DNA from 3 places in the Coprobacillus sp. AF33-1AC genome. Region 3 is predicted to be linked to each of the others. Evidence: predicted binding sites of a transcription regulator. Region 3 holds the regulator's gene; each other region holds the start of a gene.

Region 1 (10,618 bases), on a different contig from region 3:
AATGGACGATACAATAAAATTACTTAGGGAATGTGATGCTGGCTTAAAGATGGCTCAAGACTCTATAGATGAAGTTTTAGATGTAATTGAAGATGAAAAATTAAAGCATGAATTAATTGATGCAAAAAATGAACATTTTCAATTAAAAAGAAGAGTACAAAATTTACTCAATCAAAATCATGATGATGGTAAAGAACCACCTATGATGGCAAAAGGAATGTCTTGGTTAAAAATGAATATGAAAATAGCAATGCATGAATCAGATCAAACGATTGCGGAATTGATCAGTGATGGATGTCATATGGGAATTAAGTCTTTATATCGCTATTTAAACCAATATCAACAAGCAAGTCATGAAGTCAAAGAAATAACGAAACAAATTATTCATCTTGAAGAAAAAATGATGAAACAACTTAATCAATATTTATAGTTACTAAAAAGTGCCTACTTTTTTGTTTTTATAAATTCTTTTATAATGAATATGAGGTAAAAATAATGGAACAAGAAATGAAATTATTTTGTGAAAAATCATATCAAAAAGAATGTATAAAAATTAATGAAAGAATTTATTACTTTAAATCTTATGGACACAGTAATGCCACGGCTATTATAGGGGATACATCGGTTATCTTAATTGATACTTTAGATACGAATGAATATGCCCAAGATCTATTAAATGATTTAAAGAAAATAACAGATAAACCTGTAAAAACATTAATTTATACTCATGGTCATCCTGATCATCGAGGTGGAGCAGGTACTTTTAAAAATACAGTAACTGAGATTATTGCATTTACGCCAATAAAACAACCACTCAAGTATTATGATCGATTAAATGATATTTTAAATAAAAGAGGAAGTTATCAACATGGTTACAATCTTAATGATGAGGAGGCTATCTTTCAAGGAATAGGTATTCGTGAAGGAAAAACTACGGGTCATGGCTGTTATGAATTTATGCAACCAACAACAATATATCAAGAAAATAAAGTAGAAAGAGTTATTGATGGTGTTGCCTTAGCGATGTATCGTGCCCCAGGTGAAACAGATGATCAAATATGTATTTGGCTAAAAGATGATCAGGTCATTTGTACGGGAGATAATTATTATGGTGTTTTTCCAGCTTTATATGCAATTAGAGGAACTCAATATCGTAATCTAGCAACATGGATTGAATCTTTAGAATTAATTCTTTCTTTTCCATCAAAAGCACTTTTGCCTGGACATACCGATCCTATTATCGGTCATGATTTGATTGAAAAAAGAGTGGGCGATGAAAAAGAAGCAATTGAATATATTTTATTTCACACATTACAATGTATGAATCAGGGATTAACTTTACAAGAAACAGTAGCAGAAGTGAAGTTGCCTGATAAACTTTCTCATTCACCCTACTTACAAGAATATTATGGAATGGTAGAATGGGCTGTAAAGAGTGTTTATGTTGGTTATGTAGGGTGGTTTGATGGCAATCCTGTTCACTTATTACCAGTTAAGCAATCGGATTATGATCATGAACTTTTGACTTTGATTGGTAAAGAAAAACTAAATCAGCGGATTAAAGAATTAATGACTTTAAAAAACTATCAAATGGCTTTACAGTTATTAGAGTTGGTTGATGAACCGGAATTAAAAAAAGAATGTTTACTTCAACGTGCTCGACAAGTTAAAAGTGTTAATGCAAGACATTATCTTATTTCTTGTGCAAAAGAAATAAATAAGGATTAAGCTCATGCATGATATTTATAACCCTTGGCATGGGTGTAAAAAGATCAGTGAGGGTTGCCAAAATTGTTATATGTATTATTTAGATCAAAAGCGTAACCAAGATGGTCATTATATTTATAAAACACAAAATTTTAATTATTTAATAGCTAGAGATAAAAATGGTGATTATAAAATTAAAAGTGGTGAGGTAATAAGAGTTTGTATGACATCTGATTTCTTTTTAGAGGAAGCAGATCAATGGCGAAAAGAAGTATGGCAGATGATAAGTCAAAGAAGAGATGTTATCTTTTATATTTTAACTAAGCGTCCTGAACGCATAAAAGAGTGCTTGCCGGATGATTGGGATGAAGGATATGATCATGTCATTTTAAATGTAACATGTGAAAATCAAAGACAAGCTGATATCAGAATTCCAATTTTACTTGATATTCCTGCTAAACATAAAGGAATCATGTGTGCACCGTTAATAGGGGCTATTGATGTAACAAAATATTTAAAGCAAGGACAAATTGAACAAATTTTCGTAGGTGGTGAAAACTATGGTGGTTGTCGTCCTTGTCATCATGAATGGGTAGAATCTTTGTTTTATCAAGCAAAAAAACAAGATATTAAGTTTTGTTTTATTGAAACAGGAACTTATTATATTAAAGATAATAAAAGATATCATATTCCATCTAAAAAACAACAAGCTTCTTTGGCTTTTAAGTCTAAGATGCAACATATTGGTAAACCAACAGTCTATCATTTAATTCAAGAAAATACTTTATTTGAACAAGAAACTTATCAACCCCATTACCGTCAACATTGTTTAAATTGTGGATCAAGACTGATTTGTGATGGATGCAGTGATTGTGGACGTTGTCAAGAATCAATTATTTTAAAAGAACAAATGGATCAAGTCGATCACTTCTCTTTTCTTTATTCTATTAAATGGAAATAATGATTGCATTTTCTAGATGAAGTTGTTAGAATGAGGTTGTATTAAAGGGGAGTAGTCGCGCATCAAGCGTATTTACATTCGTCATCTCGTTACATTGTAACCGGGTGTAAATCATCACAGAGTGATAGACAAGACCTTTATTTCATTTTTTTATAATGAAATAAAGTCTTGTCTTTTTTAGTAAGGAGGAAAGTTATGATTGGTGGAATGTTAGTACAAGTCGTGTTATTAATTGTTGGTTTTATATTGTTGATGAAAGGGGCAGATGTATTTGTAGAAGGAGCCAGTAAAGTTGCTTTGAAATTTCATATTCCCCAAATAGTTATTGGTCTTACGATTGTGGCATTTGGAACAAGTGCTCCTGAAGCTGCTATTTCTATTACATCAGCCATTAAAGGAAGTAGTGATTTAGCTGTAGGTAATGTAATTGGTAGTAACATTATGAATGTTTTATTGATTTTAGGTATTACAGGATGTATTACTTCGCTTAGGGTTAAAAAGAATACATATAAGTATGAAATACCTTTTGTAATTGTAATTACAGGATTATTGATTGTATTAGGAATGAATGGTAATAGTATTGATTTTGCTGATGGACTTATTTTATGGGCATGCTTTCTATTATTCTTATTCTATTTATATCGTTTAACAAAAAAAGGTGAAGAGACATCTTTAGATGAAGTAGAAGAATTAACGGAGAAAGATACAGCATTACGTTTGATTTTAATGCTTATTTTAGGAATGGCAGCGATTGTTATTGGAAGTCAAGTTACAATTGATGCAGCAACCAATATAGCAAAAGCATTAGGTATTTCACAAAGAATTATTGGTCTTACAATTGTCGCCTTTGGAACATCTTTACCAGAATTGATTACTTCAGTTACTGCCGGATTAAAGGGAAAAGATGATTTAAGTGTGGGTAATATTGTAGGAAGTAATATTTTTAATATTTTATTTGTATTAGGAACAACGGCTTTAGTTTCACCTACTCCAATTACTTTTAAAAGTTCTTTTATCATTGATGGTTTAGTTGCGATTGCAGCGATGGTTTTATTCTTTGTTTTTATCAATAAAAACTATCGTTTAAGAAAGATAGGAGCGATTGTGATGTTGGTAGGATATATGGCTTATTTCATTAGTATTTTATAGTTTTAAAACACTTTTCTTCGTAGTAAAATAAAGAACGAAGGAAGGTGTTTTTTTAATGTTACTTTTAGCTCATCGAGGATATAGTGATCAATATCCAGAAAATACAATGAAGGCTTTTTTAGAAGCAATAAAAAAGGGATTTAATGGCATTGAAACCGATGTTCATAAAACTAAAGATGGTCAACTTGTTTTATGCCATGATGAAAAAATCAATCGTACCAGTAATGGTCAAGGATATATTAAAGACTATACTTATGAAGAATTATGTCAATTTAGATTTAATTATAAATTTAAAGATTTTGATGAAAAAATTCCTTTATTAGAAGAACTCTTAGATTTAGCTAAGGGGAAAGATGTGATTTTAAATATTGAATTGAAAACCGATAAAATTCATTATCAAGGTATAGAGGAAGAAGTCTATCAAATGGTTAAAGATAAAGGAATGTTAAAACAAGTGATGTTTTCAAGCTTTTATTTACCCTCTTTGCTTAAATTAAAAGAAATAGATGAATCATTATATTTAGGTTATTTGTTTGAAGATGATTATCAAAAGAATAAGCAACTCTGTTTTCAATATCATCTAAACGGTCATCCTCGTGAAGATTTCTTAAATGAAGATGAAATTGCTGAATTTAAAATGCACAATTTAGATCTTAATACATGGACAGTGAAGAACCGTTTTCGTTTTGAATATTTCCTAGAACATCTGCTTCACGCTGCGATTGCTAATCGCTTTTTTCAAAGTGTTGATATTTTGTAAAAATAAAGTAAAAAAAAGGACTAAATTAAAAATTTCACAAACATGAATAATGGCGCAAGGGTTAGCGCTTTCATCACCGAATTTTAAGACGGTCTTAACGAAAAAAACTTACAAATATGCTTGTTTTTTTTAATGGTTTAAGGTAATATAAATCCGGAAACAAATTAAATATTTCACAAATATATGGAGGAAACAAAATGGCAGAAAAAAAACCTGTACAACAAGCTGCGCCAACTGAAGCAGAAACAGATGCTCATGTTGACGATCTTGTAAATAAAGCCTTGGTTGCTTTATCTAAATTTGAAGAATTCACTCAAGAACAAGTTGACTACATCGTAGCAAAATGTTCAGTAGCTGGATTAGATCACCATGGTATTTTAGCTGAAGCTGCAGTTAAAGAAACTGGACGTGGTGTATTTGAAGACAAAGCTGTTAAAAACTTATTCGCTTGTGAATATGTAACTAACAACTTACGTCATTTAAAAACTGTTGGTATCATCAATGAAGATCCTTTAACAGGAATTACTGAAATTGCTGAACCAGTAGGTGTTGTTTGTGGTATCGTTCCAACAACTAACCCAACTTCAACAGTTATTTTCAAATCTTTAATCGCATTAAAGACTAGAAACCCAATTATCTTCTCATTCCATCCAAGTGCACATGAATGTTCTAAACAAGCTGCTATCGTAATTAGAGATGCTGCTGTTGCTGCTGGTGCACCTGAAAACTGTATCCAATGGTTAGATATTAAATCAATGTATGCAACAAGTGCATTAATGAAACATCCAGGTGTTGCTACTATCTTAGCTACTGGTGGTAACGCAATGGTTAACGCTGCATACTCATGTGGAAAACCTGCATTAGGTGTAGGTGCTGGTAACGTTCCAGCTTATGTTGAAAAAACTTGTGTTTTAAACAGAGCTGTTAACGATATCGTATTATCAAAATCATTCGATAATGGTATGATCTGTGCTTCAGAACAAGCTGCTATCGTTGATCATGAAATCTATAATGACTTCATGAAAGAAATCAAAAGATTCCATGTTTATTTTGTAAATAAAGAAGAAAAAGCTAAACTTGAAAAATTCATGTTTGGTGCAGAAGCATACAGTGATCAAGTAAACACTGCTAAATTAAATCCAAACGTTGTTGGTAAACCTGCAACTTGGATTGCAGAACAAGCTGGAATCAATGTTCCTGCTGAAACACAAATCATTTGTGCTGAATGTAAAGAAGTTGGACCTAATGAACCATTAACTAGAGAAAAATTATCTCCAGTATTAGCTATCTTAAAAGCTTCATCAACTGATGATGGTATTGAAAAAGCTGCTCAAATGGTAGAATTCAACGGTTTAGGTCACTCTGCTGCAATTCATACTCAAGATCATGAATTAACTAAAAGATTTGGACATAGATGTAAAGCTATCCGTATTATCGAAAATGCACCATCAACATTCGGTGGAATCGGTTCAGTTTATAACGCATTCTTACCTTCATTAACTTTAGGTTGCGGTTCTTACGGACACAACTCAGTATCAAACAACGTAAGTGCTGTAAACTTAATCAATATTAAGAGAATAGGGAGACGTAATAACAATATGCAATGGGTTAAACTTCCTCCAAAAATCTACTTTGAAAGAAATTCAATTAGATATTTAAGAGATATGAAAAAAATGGAAAAAGCCATGATTATTACAGACAGAGGTATGTATAGTCTTGGTTATGTTGAAAAGATTGAAGACGTTATCAGAAGAAGACGTAACAAAGTTGATATCGAATTATTCTTCGATGTTGAACCAGATCCATCTTTCGACACAGTTCAAGCTGGTTTAGCTTTAATGAACAAATTCCAACCAGATACAATCATCGCTTTAGGTGGTGGATCTTCAATGGATGCTGCTAAAGTAATGTGGTTATTATACGAACATCCAGAAGTATGTTTCGATGATATTAAACAAAAATTCATGGATATTAGAAAACGTGCATTCAAATTCCCTGAATTAGGTAAAAAAGCAAAAATGATCTGTATTCCAACTACTTCAGGAACAGGTTCAGAAGTTACTCCATTCGCAGTAATTACTGATACTTCATGCAATAAAAAATATCCATTAACTGACTACGCTTTAACTCCAACAGTTGCAATCGTAGACCCAGAATTCGTTATGTCATTACCTGCTTCAGTTGCTGCTGATACTGGTATCGACGTATTAACTCATGCTGTTGAAGCTTATGTTTCATTATTAGCTTCTGATTATACTGATGGATGGGCTAAACAAGCTGTTAAATTAGTATTTGATTACTTAGAAGAATCAGTTACTAAAGGAACTCCATTAGCTAGAGAAAAAATGCACAATGCTGCATGTATCGCAGGTATGGCATTCGCTAACGCATTCTTAGGAATGAACCACTCATTAGCTCATAAGATCGGTGGAGAATGGCATGTACCTCATGGTAGAACAAACGGTATCTTATTACCACACGTAATTAGATATAACGGAACTATCCCAACTAAATTAGCTATCTGGCCAAAAATCGATAACTATAAAGCAGATGTTAAATTCATGGAATTAGCTCAATTAATCGGATTAAATCCAAAAACTCCTGCTGAAGGTGTTGAAATGTTCGCTGATGCTTGTGAAGAATTATGTCATAAAGTTCATTTAGCTTCTAACATTCAATCACAAGGTATTGATAAAGCTGCTTGGGAAGAATCAATTCACAGAATTGCTATGAATGCATATGAAGATCAATGTACTCCTGCAAACCCAAGAATGCCAATGGTTAAAGATATGGAAGATATCTTACGCAAAATCTATGATTATAAAAACAAATTTGATAAATAATCATTGTTTATAATGAAAAGTCGGCAATGCCGACTTTTTCTTTTCTCTTTTAAAAGGAAATGGCATAATATAGGAAAGGAGGCATCATCATGGAAAGACGTTTATATAAAGGACTGATTGACGTGTTATTAGGACTGGCATTGATATCATTAGGATTATTAGCGATGATTAAACAAACTCTTTTTTTAAAATGGCTATTTATTTTTCTGGGGATTGTTTTAATTGAAAATGGGATTCATTTAATAAATAAAATGTTTGATAAAGGATTAAACAAGATTGAAATAATGCAATGTATTTTATTTATCCTAATTGGGATGATCTTTATTTTTATTCAAGCATTACCAATGATGATCGTTTCAATTGCTTTTTCATTCTATTTTATTATTTTGGGAATTATATATTTTATTTCTTATTTAAATTATCGTCGTAATCGTGTTAAAAGAAGGTTATTTATTTGTTTGTTGGCAATATTTTTTATTTATGGTGGGATAGTGTTAATTGATAAGCAGTATTTTGATGCCCAATTAGCGATGTTTTTAATTGGAGGATATGCATTTCTTTTAGGCGTTAATTATTTGTTAGATGGGATTTTTACAGTTATTCCGACATCAAAAAAAGACAGTTTAAAAAGACGTATTCGGATCCCTTTACCTATATTTCTTGCTGCTATTGTACCAATGCAAATGTTAAAGTTAGTCAATGATCATTTAATTGTTGATCAAGTTAAGAAATATGAAGATTCAAAAAAAATCAATATGGAAATCTTCATACATGTGACGCCTGATGGTTTTGGTACAATGGGTCATGTTGATTTATGCTTTGAAGGAACAGTTTATTCTTATGGTAATTATGATTTTCTTTCACAAAGATTATTTGAAGCGATAGGGGATGGTGTTTTATTTACAGTTAATAAAAAAGAGGATTATTTAAAGTTTTGTATGGAAGAAAGTCATAAGACAATATTCGGTTATGGACTTTGTTTAACTGAAAAGCAATTACAAAATGTTAAAAGTAAAATAAATGATTTAATGAATAATACTTATCAATGGTATCCTTTATCCTACAAAGATCCAAATAAAAAAGAAGATTACGCCAGTAGGTTGTATTTGAAAACAGGAGCGCAGTTTTACAAATTCAAATCGGGCAAGTTTAAAACTTATTTTGTGATGGGAACAAATTGTGTGTTGCTTGCTGATGAGATTATTGGTAAAACCGGGAGTGATGTGATTGATATGAATGGAATTATTGCACCTGGAACTTACCAAGATTATTTGGAAAAGGAATATCAAAAAGAAAGTGGTCTTGTTGTTAATAAAAAAATTTATAAGTTAACATAAGTTCATATATAATTCATATAAATTGAGTATTATAAACATGTCAGATAAAGACAATATAATATTGAGTATAGATACCCCTCTCCCAAAAAATTAGTCTATACTCGAAAAAAATGAAAGCTAAAAAAGCTTTCTTTTTTTTACAAATAAGGGTTGCATAGACATGCTAATTATGATAATATACTAGAGGTTCATAAAGAGTTCACAAATGTACTTTATTATGAACAATGTCGTTTAAGACAAGATAATATAATAATAAAAGCATAGATCACCCCCTCTTCCCCAAGAAATGATCTATGCATGAAAGAGAGTATTCCCCGTACTCTCTTTTGTTTTAAAAAAATTCTCAAAATAATATATTCTTATTGCAATTATAAAATAAAATTGATAGAATAAGAAAGGGCAAATAGATGTCTTCCGTAGGAAGGCGTTTTTTATTTTATAGATATAAAGGAGAGAGAACATGGCAAAGTATATTTTTGTTACTGGTGGTGTTGTTTCGGGCCTTGGTAAAGGATTAACAGCAGCATCTTTAGGTCGTATTTTAAAACAACGTGGATTAAAAGTATTTATGCAAAAGTTAGATCCTTATATTAATGTTGATCCGGGAACAATGTCTCCTTATCAACATGGTGAAGTTTTTGTTACCAGTGATGGTGCAGAAACTGATTTGGATTTAGGACACTATGAACGTTTTATTGATGAACAATTAAACAGAAATTCTTCCATTACTACAGGAAGAATTTACAGTAATGTTATTTCTAAAGAAAGACATGGTGATTATTTAGGAGCTACTGTACAGGTTGTACCTCATATCACTAATGAAATTAAAGCTAAAATTTATGCAGCAGCTTCAAGTAGTAATGCTGATATTATTATTACTGAAATTGGCGGAACAACTGGGGATATTGAAAGTTTACCTTTTATTGAAGCTATTAGACAAGTACGCTTAGATTTAGGATATGAAAATACATTATATATTCATACAACATTACTTCCTTATATTGGAGCAAGTCATGAAGTTAAAACAAAACCTACACAACATAGTGTTAAAGAATTAAGAGGTTTAGGTATCCAACCGGATTTTATTGTTTGTCGTAGTCAAAAACATATTGGTAAAGATTTAAAAGATAAAATTTCATTATTCTGTAATGTACCAACACAACATGTTATTTCTAACTATGATGTAGAAAACTTATATGAATTACCTACAATGTTATTAGAACAACATATGGATGATTTAGTTTTAAAACATTTACAAATTGAAGCACCACAAGCTGATATGAAAGAATGGAATGAACTTATTCATCGTGTTAAGAACTTAAATCAAGAAATTACAATTGCTTTAGTTGGTAAATATGTCCAATTACCAGATGCTTATTTATCAGTAAATGAAGCTTTAAGACATGCAGGATATTATGAAAATAGTGTCGTTAATATTGATTTTATTAATTCAGAAGAATTAAATAAAGATAATGTAGCAGAAAGATTAAAAGATGCTGATGGTATTATTGTTCCTGGTGGATTTGGAACACGTGGTATCCCAGGTATGATTGACGCTATAGAATATGCAAGAGTGAATAAAGTACCATTATTAGGAATTTGTTTAGGAATGCAGCTTATTTCTTTAGAATATGCAAGAAATGTATGTGGTATTAAAGATGCAGATTCATTAGAATTTAATGAAATTGCTGAAAATCCAGTTATTAATTTAATGTCTGATCAATCATTAGAAGATATGGGTGGTACACAAAGATTAGGTGATTATGATTGTAAGTTAATTGCAGGTACAAAAGCTTATCAATTATATGGTAAAGAAATGATTAAAGAAAGACATCGTCATCGTTATGAATTTAATAACGAA
Region 2 (10,618 bases), on a different contig from region 3:
GTACAATGTCTGATGGATTTGCTGAAGCCAGTGATGGTACTCAACAATTATCTGATGGGATGTCTCAATTAAAAGACGGAAATAAAACAATCAGTGATAACTTAAAAGTATTAGCGAGTAGCTCTTTAACATTTAAAGATGGTACAAATACTTTAACAAAGGGTTTAAAAGATTACACAGATGGTGTTGTTACTGTTAACAACGGTGTCTATCAATTAAAAGATAAAGTTGGCGAATATACTAATTATACAAAAACAGCATCTGATGGTGCAAGTCAACTTAATTCTAAAAGTCAAGATTTAGTTAATGGAGTTAAAAAATTAACTGAAGGTGTACAACAAGTACAAGGAGTTAATAGTTCTTTAACACAAGGGCTAGAAACATTGTCTGCAACTATTGAAGCAGCAGGAGTACCTAGCCAAGAAGAATTGACTGCTCTTAGTAAAGAGGCAAGTACTTTTGAAAATGTAACATTGCCAACAATTAAAACAAGCACTCAACAGTTAAAAGGAGCAGCAACTAGTTCAAATCAAACTAATGCCAGTTCCAAAAAAATTATTGATCAATTATATGCCAGTGGGAAAATTGATATTAATGAATACACGGCATTAGCAGGTTCTCTTCAATATTCTAATGTAATTAATGAAAGTTTATTGGGTGAAGAAGGAAATTCTGAAAAGCCAGGGTTACTAAATACAACAGACAACTTAGCAACAAAAGTAAATGAGTTATCTAAGAAATCTTTAGCTTCTGCACAAGGAGTAGCTGGTATTCAACAAGCTTTAACAAAAGTATCGGCTGATCCAGTTAACGATCAAAAAAATGTCGGTTTAATTCAGGCAAGTAAATTAGTTGATAATGGATTAAGCCAAGTTAGCACTGGGTTAACAGATAAAAAAGAAGGATTATTAACAGGGGTAAATAATTATGTTACTGCTGTTGGACAAATTTCAAACGGCTTAACAACACTTACAAACAATAACAAAGCACTTAATGAGGCAATGTCTACTTTAAATGCTGGTACTTCAACACTTGTAAGTAACAATGGAACTTTGATGAGTGGTGCTAATCAATTAGCTGATGGTGCCGGTCAAATTAGTGATGGTGCTGGTAAGTTAGCTGCTGGTTCTGATACTTTAGGTGAAGGTATTACTACTGCTGCAGATGGTGTAACAACATTAAATGATGCATTAAAATCTGGAGCTGAAGAAAGTAAGATTGATTCTACAAACAAGACTACAGATATGGTTGCTGCACCAGTTGATACAAAACACAAAGAAATTTCTAAAGTAGAAAATAATGGTCATGCTATGGCTCCATATATGATGTCAGTTGGATTATATGTAACATGTTTAGCATTTGCGTTAATGTATCCATTAAGACATGGTATTAAAAAAGCAGAAGATGCTTTAAAATATTGGGCAAGCAAAGCAACTGTTATGTATACAGTTTCTACATTAGCTGCAATTATCATGGTTACAGCTTTAAGATTGATCAATGGATTTGAACCTGTTAATTTAGGAATGACATATTTACTTGCGATATTAGTATCGGCTGCATTTATGTCACTTGTTATCTTATTAAGTTTAACTACAGGTTATATTGGCGACTTCTTATTATTAGTATTTATGATTGTTAACTTAGGTGGTTCTGCTGGTACTTATCCATTAGAAACTGGACCTATGATTTATAAAGTCATTCATAAATTTGTTCCTTACACATATAGTGTTGATGGATTCAGAAAAGTGATTAGTATGACAAATCCTTCATTATCAGCTGAAATTGCTGTCTTTGTAGGAATTATCGTTGTATGTTCAGTGTTAACAGTTGTTTACTTCAAATTCAAAAATAAAGAAAACAAACATGTTTTCCCTCAAGTATTTGAAGAAGTAAATGGAACAAAATCACATGAATAAAAAATGAAGGTCTAAATCGAAAGATTTAGACCTTTTTTTGTTATGAAGTTCAAATTGATTTATGATTAATGTTTTGTTAAATATTTCACAAAATGATAAGATAAAAGTAGGAGGAATAAATTATGAATATAAAAAAAGTAGTCGTTATTGGTGGTGGCGTGTTAGGAAGCCAAATTGCCTATCAGGCAGCTTATTGTGGATTTGATGTGACAATATGGCTAAGAAGTGAAGGGAGTATTGGTAGGTGTCAACCTAAATTAGATCATTTAAAAGAAGTTTATCATGAAACAATTGCTTTAATGAATAGTGATGAAGGGAAGACTTCTCAAAATTGGGCAATGGGAATTAGTGATTATGATGACTTTGATTTTGATAAATGCATTGAAAAAGCAAATCATGCTTATGATTCAATTAAGCTAGAATTAGATTTACAAAAAGCAGTTAGTGATGCAGATTTGATTATCGAATCAATGGCAGAGAATGTTGAACAAAAAACAGCTATTTATAAAAAGATGGCAGATATGTTACCAGAAAAAACAATTATTGTGACAAATTCTTCAACATTGTTGCCATCTAAGTTTGCTAAGTATACAAAACGTCCTCACAAATATTTATCTTTACATTTTGCTAATAGTATTTGGAAAAATAATATGACAGAAGTTATGGCACAAAAACAAACTGAACAAAAGTATTTTGATGAAATCATGGAATTTGCTAAAGCGATACGTATGATTCCTTTACCAGTAAAGAAAGAAAAATCAGGTTATTTATTAAATTCTATGTTAGTTCCTTTATTGTTTTCAGGAATGGATTTATATGTTAATGGTATTAGTGATCCTCAAAGTATTGATCAAGCATGGACATTAGGTACAGGAGCACCTAAAGGACCATTCCAAATCTTAGATACGGTAGGTTTAACAACAGCTTATAATATTGTTTCTATGTACTTAAAGGTTCCATCATTTTTAGCTCCTTATAATTTTAAAGGAATGGCTAAAATGTTAAAGAAATATATAGATGAAGGAAAACTAGGAATGGCTTCAGGAGAAGGGTTCTATAAATATAAATAATATAGGCATCATTAAGTTATCTTAATGATGCTTTTTTTCAAAAAATGAAAGCTACATCTATGGTGATATTCAAGTGCTATAATACTTTTTAGAAAAGATGGAGGTAGAGTTATGAGTTTTCCAAAGAATTTTTTATGGGGTGGAGCTATTGCTGCTAATCAATATGAAGGAGCATGGCTAGAAGATGGTAAACAACCTAATGTGACAGATGTTTTAGTAGGAATTATGTCTAAAGATCCTGGTATTAAATGGAATGAAACGAAGAAAAAATATGAAATGGCATTAAATCCAGATAAAGTATATTTATCTCATGATGCTGTTGATGGATATCATCGTTATCGTGAAGATTTAAAATTAATGAAAGGGATGGGATTTAATAGTTTTAGAACTTCTATTGCATGGGGAAGAATCTTTCCTAATGGTGATGAAACTGAACCTAATGAAGCTGGATTAGCTTATTATGATGATATGTTTGATTGTATGAATGAACTTGGAATGGAACCAATTATTACATTATCTCATTATGAAACACCATTACATTTGATGACTGAATATGGTGGATGGTCTAATCCTAAAATGATTGAATTCTGGTTACGTTATGTAACAACAGTATTTAATCGTTATAAAGGTAAAGTTAAATTATGGCTTACTTTTAATGAAGTGAATGCTTTATTTAGAATGCCGTTAGTAGCTGGTGGTGTTCTTACTATCAAAGATCCTCAAGATCCAAATGATCCTATTGGTTCAACAACTAAACAAGATCAATGGGATGCTTATCATAATATATTAGTTGCTAATGCTAAAACAGTACAAGTTGGTCATGAAATTGATCCAAATAATCAAATTGGATGTATGATGACAGCTTCTTCTGTTGCAACTTATCCTTATAACTGTGATCCTTTAAATGTAGTAGGAACATTAGATACGCAAAGAATGAATATCTTTTATATGGCCGATCCATTCTGTTTAGGTATTGTACCAACTTATTTAAAGAAAGTATGGAAAGAAGATCAAGTAACAGTTAGCTTTAGTGATGAAGAATTAAGACTTATTAAAGAAAATACAGTAGATTTCTTATCATTTAGTTATTATCGTTCTACAACTTATGATCGTGAAGTGAATTTAAAAGTGGATACAGGTGGTCTTACATGTAGAGATAATCCATATCTAAAAGATAAAGCACCTCAACCTTGGGGATGGGCAGTAGATCCTGTAGGTCTTCGTTATACTTTAAATGTATTATATGATCGTTATCATTTACCATTATATATTGTTGAAAATGGTGTTGGTTTAGATGAAAATTTAGATGAACAAGGACATATTCATGATGAATTTAGAGTTCATTATATTGAAGAACATATTAAAAATGTTCATGCAGCTATTGAAGATGGCGTAGATTGTCGTGGATATTTATATTGGGGACCTATTGATGTTGTTTCAGCCGGTACGGGTGAAATGAAAAAACGTTATGGTTTTGTTTATGTTGATCGTTTTAATGATGGTCATGGAACTTTAGAAAGAAAATTAAAAGATTCTTATTCTTGTTATAAAGAAATTATTGAATCTAATGGAGAAATATTACTTAAATAGGGACTTATTAAAATAAGTCCTTTTCTTTACACAATCTTGATAGTTCACATAATACCAGATGTTATATAATCTATTTTGGCAATAAAAGTGTATAATAGAATCATAGGGGGGAATACGAATGAATAATTGCAAAGAAAATAGAGAATTATCATGGTTAAAGTTTAATGATCGTGTATTAATGCAGGCAAAGGATCGAGGTGTTCCTTTAGCAGAAAAATTAAGTTTTATTTCTATTTATCAAACGAATTTAGATGAATTTTTTATGGTAAGAATAGGATCACTTTATGATCAAATGTTGTTTTATCCTGATACTAGGGATAACAAAACAGGGATGACAGGTGAAGAACAATTAAAAGCATGTTTTAAAAGAGTAGCTTATTTAAATAAGAAAAAAGATCGTATTTATCAAAGAACCATGAATCAACTTAGTGAATCAGGAATGAGTGTTTTAAAATATAAAGATATTACGAGTAAAGAAGATCGTCGCTATTTTCAAGATTACTTTGAAAGAGAAATTTTACCTTTAATATCTCCTCAAGTTATATCAAAAAGACAACCATTTCCATTTATTAATAATCGTGAGATGTATGCTGTTGTTCGTCTTGAATCTAAAAAAGGTAAACGTAAAATGGGGATTGTTTCATGTTCTAATGCGATGGATGAAAGACTCATACCAGTGCCTAGTCAACCAGGAAAATTTATTTTAGTAGAAGATATTATTTTACATTTTGTTTCCCATATTTTTTCTAAATACACTGTAAAAAGTAAAGGACTCATTAGGGTAACGAGAAGTGCAGATATTGATGAGGATGATCATTCATTAGAAGGACATGAAGATTATCGTGAAATGATGGAAACTTTAATTAAACAAAGACGTAAATTATGTCCGGTACGTTTAGAAATGTCATCAGGATTAGAGGATGTTGAAGTATTGATGTTAATGAATTTCTTAAATTTAAAGAAAAATCAAGTGTTTGAAAGTGAAGCACCGTTAGATTTTGGCTTTATTAGTGAATTAAGAGATCATTTAAAATATATCCATCCTGAAATGTTCTATAAACGTCTTGAATCAAGAAATAGTTCAATAGTAGATAATAGAGTTCCGATGATTAAACAAATATTAAAACATGATTTATTACTTTGTTATCCATTTGAATCTATGTCACCATTTTTAAGATTATTAGATGAAGCCAGTCATGATGCTAATGTAGCAAGTATTAAAATGACTTTATATCGTGTTGCTAAAAATTCTAAAATTGTTAAATCATTAATAAAAGCAGCAGAAAATGGAAAAGAAGTGGTTGTTTTAGTAGAGTTAAGAGCACGATTTGATGAAGAAAATAATATTGATTGGTCTAAACGATTAGAAGAAGCAGGATGTCGTGTTATTTATGGATTAGATGGATTAAAGGTTCATTCTAAATTGTGTTTAATTACTTATAAAACAGAAGGTAGTGTAAAATACATTAGCCAAATTGGTACTGGTAATTATAATGAAAAAACATCTAAACTTTATACTGATTTATCATTAATGACAGCAAACCAAGAAATTGGTGAAGAAATTAATGGTGTATTTAATCATTTAAGTCTTGGAGAAACTGAAAATCATACTGATTTATTAATGGTTGCGCCTCATTGTATGATTTCTAAAATATTTGTGCATATAGATGAACAAATTGCTTTAGCTAAAGAAGGTAAAGAAGCTTATATAGGTTTTAAATGTAATGCTCTTACAAGTCGTAAAATGATAGATAAATTAATTGAAGCCAGTCAAGCTGGCGTTAAGATTGATATGATTGTAAGAGGAATATGTTGTTTAATTCCAGGTGTAGAAGGATATACTGAAAATATTCATGTTATTTCTATTGTTGGACGCTATCTTGAACATTCACGTATTTACATATTTGGTAAAGATGATCCAAAGGTTTATATTTCTTCAGCAGATTTAATGACGCGTAATCTAGAAAGAAGAGTAGAAGTAGCAGCGCCAGTTCTTGATACAAAACTTAAAAAGATGTTACTCAATATGTTTAATATTATGTTGTCAGACAATGTTAAAGCATCACAGTTAGAAAGTGATGGAAAATATAAACGTGTAAAGAATAAAAAAGCATTGATGAACAGCCAAGAATATTTTTTCAAAAATGAAGTAAAGTAGGAAGGAATGAGATGATGAAAGTTGGAATCTTAACAAGTGGTGGTGATTGCCAAGCACTTAATGCAACAATGCGTGGCCTAGCAAAAACACTTTATCGTCAAAGTAAAGATATTGAAATTATTGGTTTTTTAAAAGGTTATAAAGGACTGATGTTAGGACAATATAAAAAGATGAAAGAAGAAGATTTTGAAGATATTCTTAATCTTGGAGGAACAATTTTAGGAACTTCGCGTTGTCCTTTTAAAAAAATGAGAGTCATTGAAGATGGCTTTGACAAAGTGGAAGCGATGAAAAAAACATATAATAAACTTAAATTAGATTGTTTAGTGGTTTTAGGGGGGAATGGTTCTTTAAAATCAGCCAATATGTTAGCTCAAGAAGGACTTAATGTGATTGGTTTACCTAAAACAATTGATAATGATACATGGGGAACAGATTATACCTTTGGTTTTCAAAGTGCTGTTAATGTTGCTAGTCAATATTTAGATGAAATCCAAACCACAGCTAAAAGCCATGACCGTATTTTTGTTGTTGAAATTATGGGACATCGAGTTGGTCATATTTGTTTAGCTTCCGGATTAGCATCAGGTGCAGATGTTATCTTATTGCCAGAGATACCTTATGATATAAAAGGAATTGTAAAAGCAATTAAAGAAAGACAAAAAAAGGGTCAAAATTATGCTGTGATTGCCTGTGCTGAAGGCGCTATTAGTAAAGAAGATAGTCTTCTTACTAAAAAGAAATATAAAGCTAAGGTAGCGAGTCGAAATGGGATGTCGGTGGCTTATGAAGTAGCTAAAGAATTAGAAGGTTATTTTGATAATGAGATTCGTGTATCGCTTGCAGGACATGTTCAACGTGGTGGACAACCTAGCAGTTATGATCGTTTAATGGCAACACGCTTTGGTATTGAAGGAGCAAGACTTGTTTTAAATCAAGATTTTGGTAAGCTGGTTGTTTTAGATAAAACAGAAGTGAAGGCGATTCCTTTAGCTCAAAGTGCAGGTAAATTAAAATATGTTGATCCTGAAGGCGAAGTGGTAACAGGGGCTAAGTTAATGGGTGTTTCATTTGGTTAAAAGAGGTTATGAAAAATAACTTCTTTTTTGTATCATTGAATTAAGATTTATTATTTGTTAGAATAGGTGCGCATAGAAAGTAGGTAATCATATGAAAAGAGAGTATCCAATTGTATATTTAAGTCCTGAAGGGGAAAAATGGCTTGATAAAGGTCAAATGTGGATGTATAAAAATAACGCTATTGTTGATGAAAGTTTAGAAAATGGGATCTTAGTTGATATTATGACAACATCAAATCGTTATATGGGAACAGGTTTTTTATCTAAGGAAAGTCATATTACAGTACGTATTTTATCTAAAAATCAAAATGAAGTTATTAATCATCAATTTTTTAAATCTAGAATACAAAAAGCTTATGATTTTAGAAAAACAGTAGAAAAAGATAATTTAACTAATTGTCGTTTAGTATTTGGGGAAGCTGATCAGTTACCTGGTCTTACAGTAGATCGATATAATGATATTTTAGTTTGTCAAATTAGTTCTTATGGTTTAGAACAAATCAAAGATGAAATTTATGATTTATTATTAGAAACATTAAGAGAAGATGGTCAAGATGTTAAAGGAATTTATGAAAGAAATGATATTCAAGTACGTCAAAAAGAAGGATTAAAGATGTATAAAGGGTATTGGAAACAACCGGTACCCACTAAAACAATCATTAATGAAAATGGGTTAAAATTAAATGTAGATGTAGAAAATGGTCAAAAAACAGGCTATTTCTTAGATCAAAAATCTAATCGTGTTTTATTAAGAAATATGGCTTTTGGTAAAACAGTATTAGACTGTTTTAGTCATACTGGAGGATTTGCATTAAATGCAGCTTTAGGAAATGCGAAACATGTAGATGCTGTAGATGTTTCTCAAGTAGCTTTAGATCAAGGTTTAGCTAATGCTAAACTAAATCATTTAGAAAAGAGAATGTCATTTATTCAAGCAGATGTTTTTGATTATTTAGATCAATGTCAACAAGGACAATACGATATCATTGTTTTAGATCCACCTGCTTTTACTAAATCAAGAAGAACAATTAATCATGCTTATCAAGGATATAAAAGAATTAATAAAAGAGCGATGGAATTATTAAAGAATGACGGTTATTTGCTTACATGTAGTTGTTCACGTTTTATGGAAACAAGTCATTTTGAACAAATGTTAAAAGATGCTGCCCAAGAAGCGCATGTGACTTTAAAACAAGTTTCAGTAACTCAACAAAATGCTGATCATCCAATATTATGGACCATGGAAGAAACATCATATTTAAAATTTTATATTTTCCAAATTGTTGATGCAAAGTAATCATGGAAAATAGATGGCAATATTGATTAATGTAATATATAGGGAGCATACACGAGGATATCGAATGCTCTTTTTTATTAAAATGATATAATAAAAGTAAATTTAAGCATATGTTTTTTAGTGTATATAAAATGAGAGGAAGGTGTAAGACGATATGATTTTTTGTTTTTCGGGAACGGGTAATAGTCGTTATATTGCTAAGAAAATAGCTGAGACCCTAGAAGATACTATCATTGATTTAAATGTCAAAATTGAAGAAAATGATTATTCACCATTACAAACAGGCTGTCATGTAATTGTGGTTGTGCCCACTTATGCATGGCGAATACCACGCATAGTATCAAACTGGCTTTTAAGTACAAAGTTATTAGGAGCAAAGCGAATTTGGTTTGTTATGGATTGTGGTGGTGAAATTGGCAATGCCGCAAAATATAACAGACAGATTGCTTGCGAAAAACAATTACAATACATGGGCACAATGCAAATTATTATGCCAGAAAACTATATTGCAATGTTTAATGCACCACAAGTTAATGAAGCAAAACAAATCGTAGAAAAAGCAGTACCGTATATTGAAAATGCAATTACTTTTATTAAAGCAGAAAAGCCATTTCCAATACCACGAAACAATCTTTATGACCGTTTTATGAGTGGACCAGTTAATCCTGTTTTTTATCGTTTCTTCGTTAAGGCTAATGCATTTTTGGTAGATAAGCGATGTACTGGATGTGGTCAATGTGCAAAAAAATGTCCGTTAAATAATATTAAATTAATAAATGGAAAACCAGTTTGGAATAAAAACTGTACACATTGTATGGCTTGTATATGTTATTGTCCTGTAAAAGCTATTGAATATGGTAAAAAGAGTAAGAATAAACCTCGTTATTACTTTGAACAATTAAAAATTAAATAGTTTTCAAGGTTGACTTCCTATCGCAATTCTTGACATAAAAGGGTATAATATATAAAAGGTAAGTGTTTTTTATGGAAGGAGCAATCATATGGACGAAAAGATGAAATCTACTATTTTAATTGTTGATGATTCACAATTAAATAGATTAGTTTTATATGAATTGTTAAATGATCGATATAATGTGATTGAAGCTACTAATGGAGTAGATGCTTTAAATATTATAAAAGAGCAAGATGCTCGTATTGATTTGGTGTTATTGGATATTATTATGCCTGGAGTCGATGGATATGAAGTTCTTGAAGAGATGAATCGACTTCATTTTATAGATTATATTCCAGTTATTATGATTTCTTCTGAAGGAGCTTCATCAACTGTAGAAAGAGCTTATGAGTTAGGGGCAACAGACTACATCACAAGACCATTTGAAAAGTATATTATTATGCGACGTATTTCTAATACGATTAGGTTATATCAAAAACAAAAGAAATTACTTAATTTAGTTGAAGACCAAGTACAACAAAGAGTAGATAATAATAGTATGCTGATTAAGGTTCTTGCTAATATTGTTGAATTTAGAAATGGTGAAAGTGGTTTA
Region 3 (10,618 bases):
TTCTTCATCTGTATGAGGTAAGAATTCATGAAGTGGTGGATCTAATAAACGTACTGTTACTGGTAATCCAACCATTGCACGATAGATTCCTCTAAAATCTTCAACTTGGAATTTATATAATTCATCTAATGCTTTAATACGTTCTTCAACAGTGTCAGCTAAAATCATTTCTCTCACATATTCAATACGATCACCTTCAAAGAACATATGTTCAGTTCTACATAAACCAACACCTTCAGCACCAAATTTAATAGCTACTGCGGCATCACGTGGGCTATCAGCATTTGCACGTACTTCCAAACGTTTAATTTCATCAGCCCATGACATTAATTCTGCAAAATCACCAGTTAATTCTGACTCTTCAGAATCTAAAACACCCATATATACTTTACCAGTAGATCCATCTAATGATACTTCAGTTCCTTCTGGATAAGTTTTTCCATCAATTGTAAAAGTACCAGCATCATAATCAATTGATAATGCTTTAGCACCAACAATACAGCATTTACCCATACCACGAGCAACAACGGCTGCATGGCTTGTCATACCACCTGTAGAAGTTAAAATACCTTCACAATCAACCATACCTTGGATATCTTCTGGTGAAGTTTCATGTCTCACTAAAACAACTTTTTCACCAGCTACAGCTTTTTCATGAACTTTTTCTGCAGTTAAGTAAACTTTACCTGCACCAGCACCTGGTGAAGCAGGTAACCCTTCAAGAATAGGAGTAGCTTGTTTTAATGCTTCAGCAGTAAAGTTAGGATGAAGTAATTGACTTACTTGATCAGGTTCAATACGAGTCATTGCTTCGTATTTATTGATTAGTCCTTCATGTACTAAATCTACAGCAATCTTTAATGCGGCTTTTCCAGTACGTTTACCATTTCTTGTTTGTAATAAATATAATTTTCCGTTTTCAACTGTAAATTCACAGTCTTGCATATCTTTATAATGTTTTTCTAATCCTTTAACAATTGTTACTAATTGTTTATAAATTTCAGGCATATCTTCTGCTAAACGATCAATTTTTTGTGGTGTACGAATACCTGCAACAACATCTTCACCTTGTGCGTTAATTAAGTATTCACCATAAATATGATTATCACCATTAGCAGCATTACGAGTAAATAAAACCCCAGTTCCTGAATCATTACCCATATTACCAAATACCATTTGTTGAACATTTACAGCAGTTCCTAAATCATGAGGAATACCGTTTAAATTACGATAGATGATAGCACGGTCATTATTCCATGATCTAAATACAGCTAATACAGCACCCATTAATTGTTCTTTTGCATCTTGTGGAAAATCACGTCCTAATTGTTCTTTAAAAATTTCTTTGTATTGAGGAATAATAATATTTTCAAAATCCTCTGCAGTGATATCCAAATCACTTTCATATCCATTATTATTTTTTAATGCTGTTAATTTTGCTTCAAATAATTCTTTATCAATTTCACATACAACATCTGAATACATTTGAATAAAACGACGATAACTATCAAATGCAAAACGGCGATTATCAGTTTGTTTTGCTACAACTTCAACTGTTTCATCATTTAATCCTAAATTTAAAATTGTATCCATCATACCTGGCATTGAGAATTTAGCTCCAGAACGTACAGAAACTAATAATGGATTATCTAATCCTCCAAGTTTTTTACCAGCTAATTTTTCTAGTCTTTCTAATGCTTCATCAATTTGTTTTTTCATTGTTTCATTGATGATTTGTCCATCTGCATAATATTCATTACATGCTTCTGTTGTTACAGTGAACCCTTGTGGTACAGGTAAACCTAAATTTACCATTTGAGCTAAGTTTGCTCCTTTACCTCCAAGAAGATCACGCATCATTTCATTACCTTCACTAAACATATAAACGTATTTCTTCATTAAACTAATCCTCCTTAGAAATAACTCATAAATTAATTATATACTTGTTAGCGTTTACATTCAAGTTAAATCATCATTTTCTTTTCCAAAGATATGAAAATAATCTGCTTAATATATACCTTTTTAGCAGACTTTTAATTAAATAAAAATAAAGTGTCTTTATTTGTTTAGAGACACTTTATTTTTGATTAGCAACTTCTATTTCAATACGTCGATTATGTATTTTTTCTTTTTGACAATTTCGTAAAACCTTTTCAATTTGATTTTCTCTAATATTGACAAAAGTAAATTTTCTTTTTATATCAATTCCTTGAATATCCTCTCGATTAACATTTGCCTTTTCTACAAAGAAATCAATAATATCCCCTTTTTTTACTTTATCCATCGTTCCTGCAGTGACAAATAATCTTACAAAACCTTCACTTGCTCCCTTTTTCTTTTTTCTAGGTGTAGTAATTGTTTCTTTAGTATAGGCATATCCTGTTTGTTGGTGATAGACAAGTTGAATTAAGGCAGCTGTAAAATCCGGGAGCATCGTTTCATCAATTTCATTTACAATAGATTTAAACTTTTTATGATGTCCTTGAAATATTTCATCTTCTGCTTGTGATAAAATACGATTTACTTTGTTCATTTTTATTTCTGTTAATGTAGGAATCACTCCTTTTTCAATAGTAGAGTGTGTTTCTTTTTCAATTTGCTTTAAAAATGAATGATCACGAGGAGAAATAATAGTATAAGCAATCCCTTTTTTATTAGCTCTACCAGTACGACCAATACGATGAACATATGCTTCTACTTCTTGAGGTAATCCATAATTAATAACATGACTTACATTTTCAACATCAATTCCCCTTGCGGCGACATCAGTCGCTACTAAAAACTGAATAGCCCCTGTTTTTAATTTCCTTAATGTGTTCATTCTATGATTTTGATTTAAGTCACCATGCATCGCTTCTACACTATAGTTAGCCTTTTGCATCAGTTCTACAACTTCATCAACACTTCTTTTAGTTCGGCAAAAAATAATACCTGTTTGAACCTGTGAAACATCTATTAAACGACAAAGTGTTTCAAAACGGTCTTTTTCTTTTACCTCATAATAATATTGTTTAACTGTTGTCGCTGTTTGTGTTTTTTGTTTAATGGCTATATGTTGATAGTCTTCTTTCATATATTTTTTAGCAATTTTTTTAATTCCTTGAGGCATTGTAGCTGAAAACAAAACAGTTTGACGATGAGAGTTTGTTTTTTCTAATATTGTTTCAACATCTTCAACAAAGCCCATTTTTAACATCTCATCCGCTTCATCTAAAACAACATAATCTACAGCCTGTAATTTTAATACTTTTCTACGCATTAAATCCATAATGCGTCCAGGTGTACCAATAACCACATCAACGCCTTTTTTTATTATTTTAATTTGTTTTTCAATTTCACTTCCGCCATAAACACATACATAAGTTAATTCTTTATATTTCCCAATTCTTTTTATTTCTTCGTTGATTTGCATTGCTAATTCACGAGTTGGTGAAATAATCAATGCTTGGGGTAAATCATGTGATTCATTGATTTTTGATAAAATTGCACTTCCAAAAGCTAATGTTTTTCCTGTTCCAGTTTGAGCTTGTCCAATGATATCATGACCACCTAATACTTCAGGTATTGCTTTTTCTTGAATTGGCGATGGTTTAACAAATCCCATATTCTTAATTGCTTTTAATACATCTTGACTTAATCCTAATTTTTCAAATAAGTTTTCCATTCTTTCTCCTTTTCTTAACGCTCATGAAGTATAACACAAAAAAAGAAAAAAATGTATGTTTAGCATACATTTCTTGGTTTATTTATTTGATAAGCTTTAATATTTTCAATTACTTCTTTAATACAACGTGCTCTTGCTTCTTGAGTCGCCCATGCAATATGTGGTGTCATGAGTAATTTTGTTGGATTTTGAATTGCCAATAAAGGATTATCTTTACCCATTGGTTCTTGTTCAAATACATCTAACCCTGCTCCTGCAATAACATCATTTTTTAAAGCTTCATATAAATCATTTTCATTAATAATCGGTCCACGACCAACATTAATTAAATAACTTGTTTTTTTCATTTTAGCAAAGGCTTCTTTATTAAATAAATGATGTGTCTGCTTATTAAGAGGAGCATGAATTGTAATAATATCACATGTACTTAATAAAGTATCAAAATCTACTTTTTGGTATTCACTAGAATTATTCTTTCCACTTGTTGAATAATAAACAACATGGCAACCAAATGTTTTGGCGATTTGAGCAACTTTTTTACCAATGTTACCTAGTCCAACAATTCCCCATGTTTTTCCCTCAAGTTCATAGAATGGCTGTTCAAAATGAGTAAACAAAGATGAAGAACTATATTGCCCAGATGAAACGTAGTTATGATAATAATGATTTTTTTCATACAAATCTAGTAATAGTGCAAACGTATGTTGAGCAACACTATTTGTTGAATAGCCTTGCACATTACATACAGTAATTTGATGTTGATGACAATAATCAATATCAATATTATTGTATCCTGTTGCTGTCACACATATAAGTTCTACCAAAGGTGCTTGTTTTAATACTTCTTCATTTAAAATGTGCTTATTAGTAATGACAATATGTGCATCATGAATTCTTGATACAATATCTTCTCTCTTTGTTTGATCATAAATATAAACTTCACCTAAATCCATTAATTCCTGAAAATCTAAATCATGACCTACAGTTTCTCTATCGAGAAAAACTATTTTCATTTTCTTTTTTTTTAAAGACTTTAAAATTTCATCTATATTTTTTCCTTTTAATTCTTCTCCTAAACGAATTGCCTCATTTAGATCAAGAATACTGCTTTCATTAGCAATTCCTTTCATTTGTGCATCTTCAACTTCAAAGCGTAAATATTGATTTAAAAGGCAAATACCTAGAGCTCTGGATGTCATTTCTTTACTTTCCTGATAATCAGTAAGAATATTTTGAAAAAACTGAGCATTTTCACTTTGACACATTTGTAAGCATTCTTCAAAAGATGAAGCTTCTTGAATATGTTTTCTAAAAGAATCATCAAATAATAAAGGTAACACAATATCATATACATCCATTGGCACATGTCCATATCCTTTAGTAAAGTTATAAAGTAGTGCAGTACCTAATTTTTCATCTTTCATTTTATCAACTAGTTTCATAATTTCCTCCTAAAAAATTCACTTTAACACGATGACGTTCTTGCTTGGTTAAGTCATCATAAAAAATAAAGCAGTATTTAAATCTATTTGTTGAATAATCGTATTTTAATACATTATAACTTAAATATCTACTCTTACTTTCTTTAGCACCGCCCCCACACGATGATCCTCCTGCAATAATATACATAGAATTCAATAATCCTACATAAGGAATATGCTTATGACCGTGGAAAACATAATCAACACCATGCCCATCTAGCCACTCAATAACTTCTTTAGCATCAACAAGAGCTTTTGAACTATCCATCAGCTTACCCATAAATAATTTTTCATTCCATTTAATCTTTAAAAAATCATCTTTTTTAATAGGAATTAAATGATGATGCATCATAGCTATCAAAGTATACTGATCTAAATTTTCAATTGAAGCTAATTCTTCCTCTATTTCATCTAATTTAATTTTACCAACTTTGCCACGAGCCAAATTACCTTCAGAGGTTGAATCAATTTTAATAATTATTATTTTTTCTTGCTCTAAAACCTTAATATTTTCACCAAGTAAATAAGCAACAACTTTTGCTTTTTGCTTTTTAAAAATATTTAACCCATGAACAATAACATCATGATTTCCTAGTACAAATGTTACATCACCATGATATTGTTTTTTTAAACGGTTCATAAATTGTGAAGCTAAATACATATTCTTACGATTTGGTGAATTCATCAAATCACCAGTAATCAAATATTTTATTTGGTGTTGGCTATACAAATGTTGATAGAGTTCATCTAAACTTTCATTTAGTACCTCAACTCCCTCATTCGTCTTTTTTGTTCCTAGGTGTAAATCACTTAACTGAACGAAGTAACCATCATTATGATTAAAATTAAAGTCATCAAAAATAGTATGATTTTCAATTCTTTTAAACACATTTTGAATATCATTTTCATCTTTCACAGGAATAAAATTCCATAAATGCTCTTTGAATACAAAAATACCCGGCCAATTATCAATTTGAAACAAAGCATTTAAAAACAATTGAAAAGGTCCATAAAATGAAAAATCATTATTTTTAACCAATTTATCAATACAAAAAACTCTGATAGAGTCATTTTGATATTTTAATGCATAATTTCGATCAATTATTTTTTTTGACAATTCATCCCCTATTGCCGGTAAGAAAGCAACTTGATATTTTCTTATTTCTTTTTGATAAAAAGATTTATACTCCTGATCATAATCAGTTTTAAATAAAAAATCAGCATTTTTTAATGATTTTGCCCTTTTAAACATTTGCCAATTTTCATTATCTACTTGATTGAAAAAACTTAAATTAATATTAAAAGATTGTAACCACTTTTTCAAACATTCTGTTGTGTGGAAATCTTCATAAGCACGATTATATGAAATTTCATTGTAATTAAAAATAAAATTATAATAAATATTTAAAAGATCTAATGAGTTCATATTCTCACCTCTTTAAACATTATACACCATCTCACTTTTTAGATAACCTATTTTCTATAACTGAATAAAAAAGAAGATAACAATGTTATCTTCAACTATTAAAATTTAAGGTTTCTAGGTGTTCTTGGGAATGGTTCAACATCTCTAATATTTTGCATTCCTGTTAAATACATTAAGAAACGATCGAATCCTAGACCAAATCCTGCATGTTTACATCCACCAAAGCGTCGTAAATCCATATACCATTGTAGTCCTTCTTTAGCCATTCCTTTTTCATCCATTATCTTTTCTAAAACATCATATCTTTCTTCACGTTGAGAACCACCTACTAATTCCCCAATTCCTGGTACAAGTAAATCACAAGCAGCAACAGTTTTTCCATCATCATTTAAACGCATATAGAATGCTTTAATTTCTTTTGGATAATCTGTTAAAAAGACGGGACCACCTACTATTTTTTCACAAATATAACGTTCATGTTCTGAATTTAAATCCATACCCCATGATACCGGATTTTCAAATTTAACATCAGCTTTTTCTAAGTATTCAATAGCTTCTGTATAAGTCATACGTTTAAATTCACTATCTCTTACATGACTAATACGTTTAATACATTCTTTATCAATCATTGATTCAAAGAATTTCATTTCTTCCGGAGCATTTTCTAATACATAATCAATACAGAATTTAACCATATCTTCAATTAAATCCATATCATCTTCTAAATCAGCGAAAGCAATTTCAGGTTCAATCATCCAAAATTCACTTGCATGTCTTGATGTATTTGAATTTTCTGCACGGAATGCAGGACCAAATGTATAAACATCTCTAAATGCCATACAAAAAGCTTCAACATGTAATTGCCCAGTTACTGTTAAGTATGCTTCCTTTCCAAAGAAATCCTTATCAAATTCTGTATTATCAATTGTCGTTGCTCTAAACATTTCTCCGGCACCTTCACCATCATTAGAAGTAATAATTGGTGTATGAACATAAACAAATCCTTGATTTTGGAAAAATTCATGAATAGCCATTGATAATACTGATCGTACACGATAAATTGCATAGAACGTATTTGCTCTTGGTCTTAAATGTGGTATTTCTCTCATATATTCAAAAGAATGTCTTTTCTTTTGTAATGGGAAATCTTCATCACAAGTTCCTTCAATTGTAACTTGTGTTGCTTCTACTTCAAATGGTTGTTTTCCTTCAGGTGTTAATTTTAATTTACCTAGAACTTTAATAGCACTACCAGTCGAAATATGTGCCACTTCTTGATAATTATCTAACCCTTCTTCTATATAAACAACTTGTAAATTTCTAAAATAAGTTCCATCATTTAAAGCAATAAAACCAACTTTTCCATTATTTCTATTTGTACGAACCCATCCTTGAAGTTCAACATACTCAATTCCTTCTAATTGAGATTGATCACCATCAAGAAACATTTCAAATAATTCTCTTACTGTAATAAATTCAAACATATGTCCCCTCCTATAACTTATCTACTAATTATATACATTAATCACACTTTATCAATCATTATTGATCATTTGAATGCATTTTTATAATTAATTCTTGTATTGCTACAACAACATCAACCGTTTGTACCTCTACTCCTGGTCGTACTGTAAAATGACTATGTGTAAAATCCACAATTCCTTTAATACCTAAATCCATAAGGCGATCTACTGTATTTTGCACATTTTCTGATATAGCTAAAATTGCAATTTTACAATCTTTAGGAAAAGTAGCTTCTAAATCATCAATATGATTTAATTTAACACCAAATCTTTCCCCTTCCTTATTTTTATCCATATCATAGCCACACACAATTTTACCAACTGTATATTGCCAACGATTATATTTTAAAATAGCACTTCCTAAATTACCAACCCCAATTAAAATAATAGGTTCTTCAAGACCTAATCCAAGCACTTCACTTAAACCATCAATAAGATGTTTAACATCATATCCTTTACCGCGTCTTCCAAAATTGTCTGTCTTTGAAAGATATGTAAAGTCTCGTCTTATAGTTGTATCTTGAATTCCAGTTGTTTCATATAATTCACTTGACAAACACGTTTCTTTTCCTTCATGTTGCATTTTTCTTAAAGCTTTTAAATAAACCGGAAAACGTGACATTGTTGCTTTTGAAATCTTTTTATCCATATTATTCCTCCTCAATCGATTCTAATTCTAAATCAAGATGAGGTTTAATCCCCAATGACAAATCACTAAACAAATGATGATCATACATAACTTTCCCTGCTAAAGCAATCATCATTGCATTATCTGTACAACATGACATTGGTGGCAATGAAAGTATCACCCCTGGCATCTTGTCAACTTCTTCTTTAATTTTTTGTCTTAAACCTTTATTTGCACTTGCCCCACCAGCAAGCATAATTTCTTTAACGTGATATTCTTTAGCAGCCTTTATTGTTTTATTTACTAAAACATCAACAACAACATTTTGAAAACTATAAGCCAAGTTTTCATGATTCATTTCTTCATGCCTTTGTGTCATATTATGTGCCAAATTAATGACTGCTGATTTTAATCCACTAAAACTGAAATTATAACTATCATCATCTAATGGCTTTGGCAAAGTATATTGTGGTTTACCTTGAAAGGCTAATTGATCTATAATTGGTCCTCCTGGATAAGGAAGTCCTAAAACTCTACCAACCTTATCGTATGCCTCACCAACCGCATCATCAAGTGTTTCCCCAATCACTTCAAATGAAAAAGGACTTTTCATATAAACTAACTCTGTATGTCCGCCACTCACAACTAAACATAGTGCCGGATAAACAATATCTTTTTCATAATTATTGGCATAAATATGTCCTGCAATATGATGAACTCCTATAAGCGGTTTATCAAAGGCTAATGCTAAAGTCTTAGCAACTTGTAATCCAATATGCAATGATCCTACAAGCCCCGGACCTTTAGTAACACAAATCGCATCAATCTGTTCCATTGTAACATGAGCCTGTTGTAAAGTTTCCTTCAACACAAGCGAAACACATTCTACATGTTTACGACTTGCAATTTCTGGCACAACGCCTCCGTACATTGCATGAATATCAATTTGACTGGCAACAACACTACTTAAAAATTCTCTTTGATCTTTAAGTACAGCCATAGCCATTTCATCACAACTTGATTCTATAGCTAACAATAGTGACATACTATACCTCCATTTCCTTAATCATTAAATAAGCATCTTCGTGTGTATCTTCATAATAATTTTTTCGTAACGCTACATTTTTGAAACCATATTTTTCGTATAAATGAATAGCACCCATGTTAGATACACGCACTTCTAAATTAATATTATGATATTTTCTTTGACAAGTTAAATCAATGGCATACTGCATTAATTGACTTCCATAGCCTTGTCCTTGCATTTCTTGATTTACTCCAATTGTTGTAATTTGACTTTGATCTCCCATTAGCCACATTCCTAAATAACCAACAATTTGTTTTTCATTTTCAATAACAACATAATGTCCAAAAGGATTCGTATTTATTTCATAAATAAAGTCCTCTTTAGACCACGGTGATGAAAATAATAGTTGTTCTAAATAAGTAACTTCATCAAGATCATCCACTTTCATTTTTCTTATTTGCATATTTTTTTAGCCTCTACTGATTTTAAATAAACAGGTACTAAATTATCAATATCTTCTACATAAGACTCACTTTTAGCTAATTGATACATATTTTGTGCTAAATTAACTTCACTTTGCACTTGATTAACTAAATCGCAATCTCCTACAACCTTAAAATTTGGATATAATTGCATTAACTGATCAAATTCATCAATATCAATCATCTTTTCTTTAATTAAATCATGACCATTTTGATAAACACCCACAAACACTTTATGACTTCTAGCATCCAATACACTTATTACTTCATCATATCCTGCATAAGCTTTTAAAGAAGAAATTGTTTTAATCTTTATAGATGTAGTTGTAGCTAATGTCTTAGCAATTGTTAAAGCAACACGTACACCAGTATAAGAACCAGGACCAA

The links. Region 3 encodes Rex, which represses fermentation and respiration genes when NADH is low (regulators of the CRP and FNR family bind a similar motif). Its sites were predicted from a motif close to GTGAANNNNTTCAC; they were not measured.
Region 1: a site for Rex is predicted at 4,602-4,615, ahead of adhE (bifunctional acetaldehyde-CoA/alcohol dehydrogenase). Genes of this name have one in related genera too.
Region 2: a site for Rex is predicted at 1,992-2,005, ahead of DWZ53_RS07465 (3-hydroxyacyl-CoA dehydrogenase). Genes of this name have one in related genera too.

Annotation. Positions count from the first base shown of each region.
Region 1 covers NZ_QRQB01000009.1:15,647-26,264, reverse strand. Annotated here, with positions in the region: gene DWZ53_RS04785 (hypothetical protein) at 2-430, shown strand; gene DWZ53_RS04780 (alkyl sulfatase dimerization domain-containing protein) at 496-1,728, shown strand; gene DWZ53_RS04775 (DUF5131 family protein) at 1,733-2,668, shown strand; gene DWZ53_RS04770 (calcium/sodium antiporter) at 2,864-3,817, shown strand; gene DWZ53_RS04765 (glycerophosphodiester phosphodiesterase) at 3,873-4,577, shown strand; gene adhE (bifunctional acetaldehyde-CoA/alcohol dehydrogenase) at 4,775-7,420, shown strand; gene DWZ53_RS04755 (HdeD family acid-resistance protein) at 7,510-8,757, shown strand; gene DWZ53_RS04750 (CTP synthase) at 9,218-10,618, shown strand, end outside.
Region 2 covers NZ_QRQB01000018.1:18,247-28,864, reverse strand. Annotated here, with positions in the region: gene DWZ53_RS07470 (YhgE/Pip domain-containing protein) at 1-1,916, shown strand, start outside; gene DWZ53_RS07465 (3-hydroxyacyl-CoA dehydrogenase) at 2,039-2,986, shown strand; gene DWZ53_RS07460 (glycoside hydrolase family 1 protein) at 3,098-4,576, shown strand; gene ppk1 (polyphosphate kinase 1) at 4,695-6,734, shown strand; gene DWZ53_RS07450 (6-phosphofructokinase) at 6,746-7,813, shown strand; gene DWZ53_RS07445 (class I SAM-dependent rRNA methyltransferase) at 7,905-9,110, shown strand; gene DWZ53_RS07440 (EFR1 family ferrodoxin) at 9,265-10,023, shown strand; gene DWZ53_RS07435 (diguanylate cyclase domain-containing protein) at 10,112-10,618, shown strand, end outside.
Region 3 covers NZ_QRQB01000031.1:3,288-13,905, reverse strand. Annotated here, with positions in the region: gene ppdK (pyruvate, phosphate dikinase) at 1-1,899, opposite strand, end outside; gene DWZ53_RS09995 (DEAD/DEAH box helicase) at 2,078-3,664, opposite strand; gene DWZ53_RS09990 (D-2-hydroxyacid dehydrogenase) at 3,724-5,106, opposite strand; gene DWZ53_RS09985 (metallophosphoesterase) at 5,093-6,571, opposite strand; gene asnS (asparagine--tRNA ligase) at 6,670-8,055, opposite strand; gene DWZ53_RS09975 (redox-sensing transcriptional repressor Rex) at 8,114-8,743, opposite strand; gene tsaD (tRNA (adenosine(37)-N6)-threonylcarbamoyltransferase complex transferase subunit TsaD) at 8,745-9,767, opposite strand; gene rimI (ribosomal protein S18-alanine N-acetyltransferase) at 9,769-10,212, opposite strand; gene tsaB (tRNA (adenosine(37)-N6)-threonylcarbamoyltransferase complex dimerization subunit type 1 TsaB) at 10,203-10,618, opposite strand, start outside.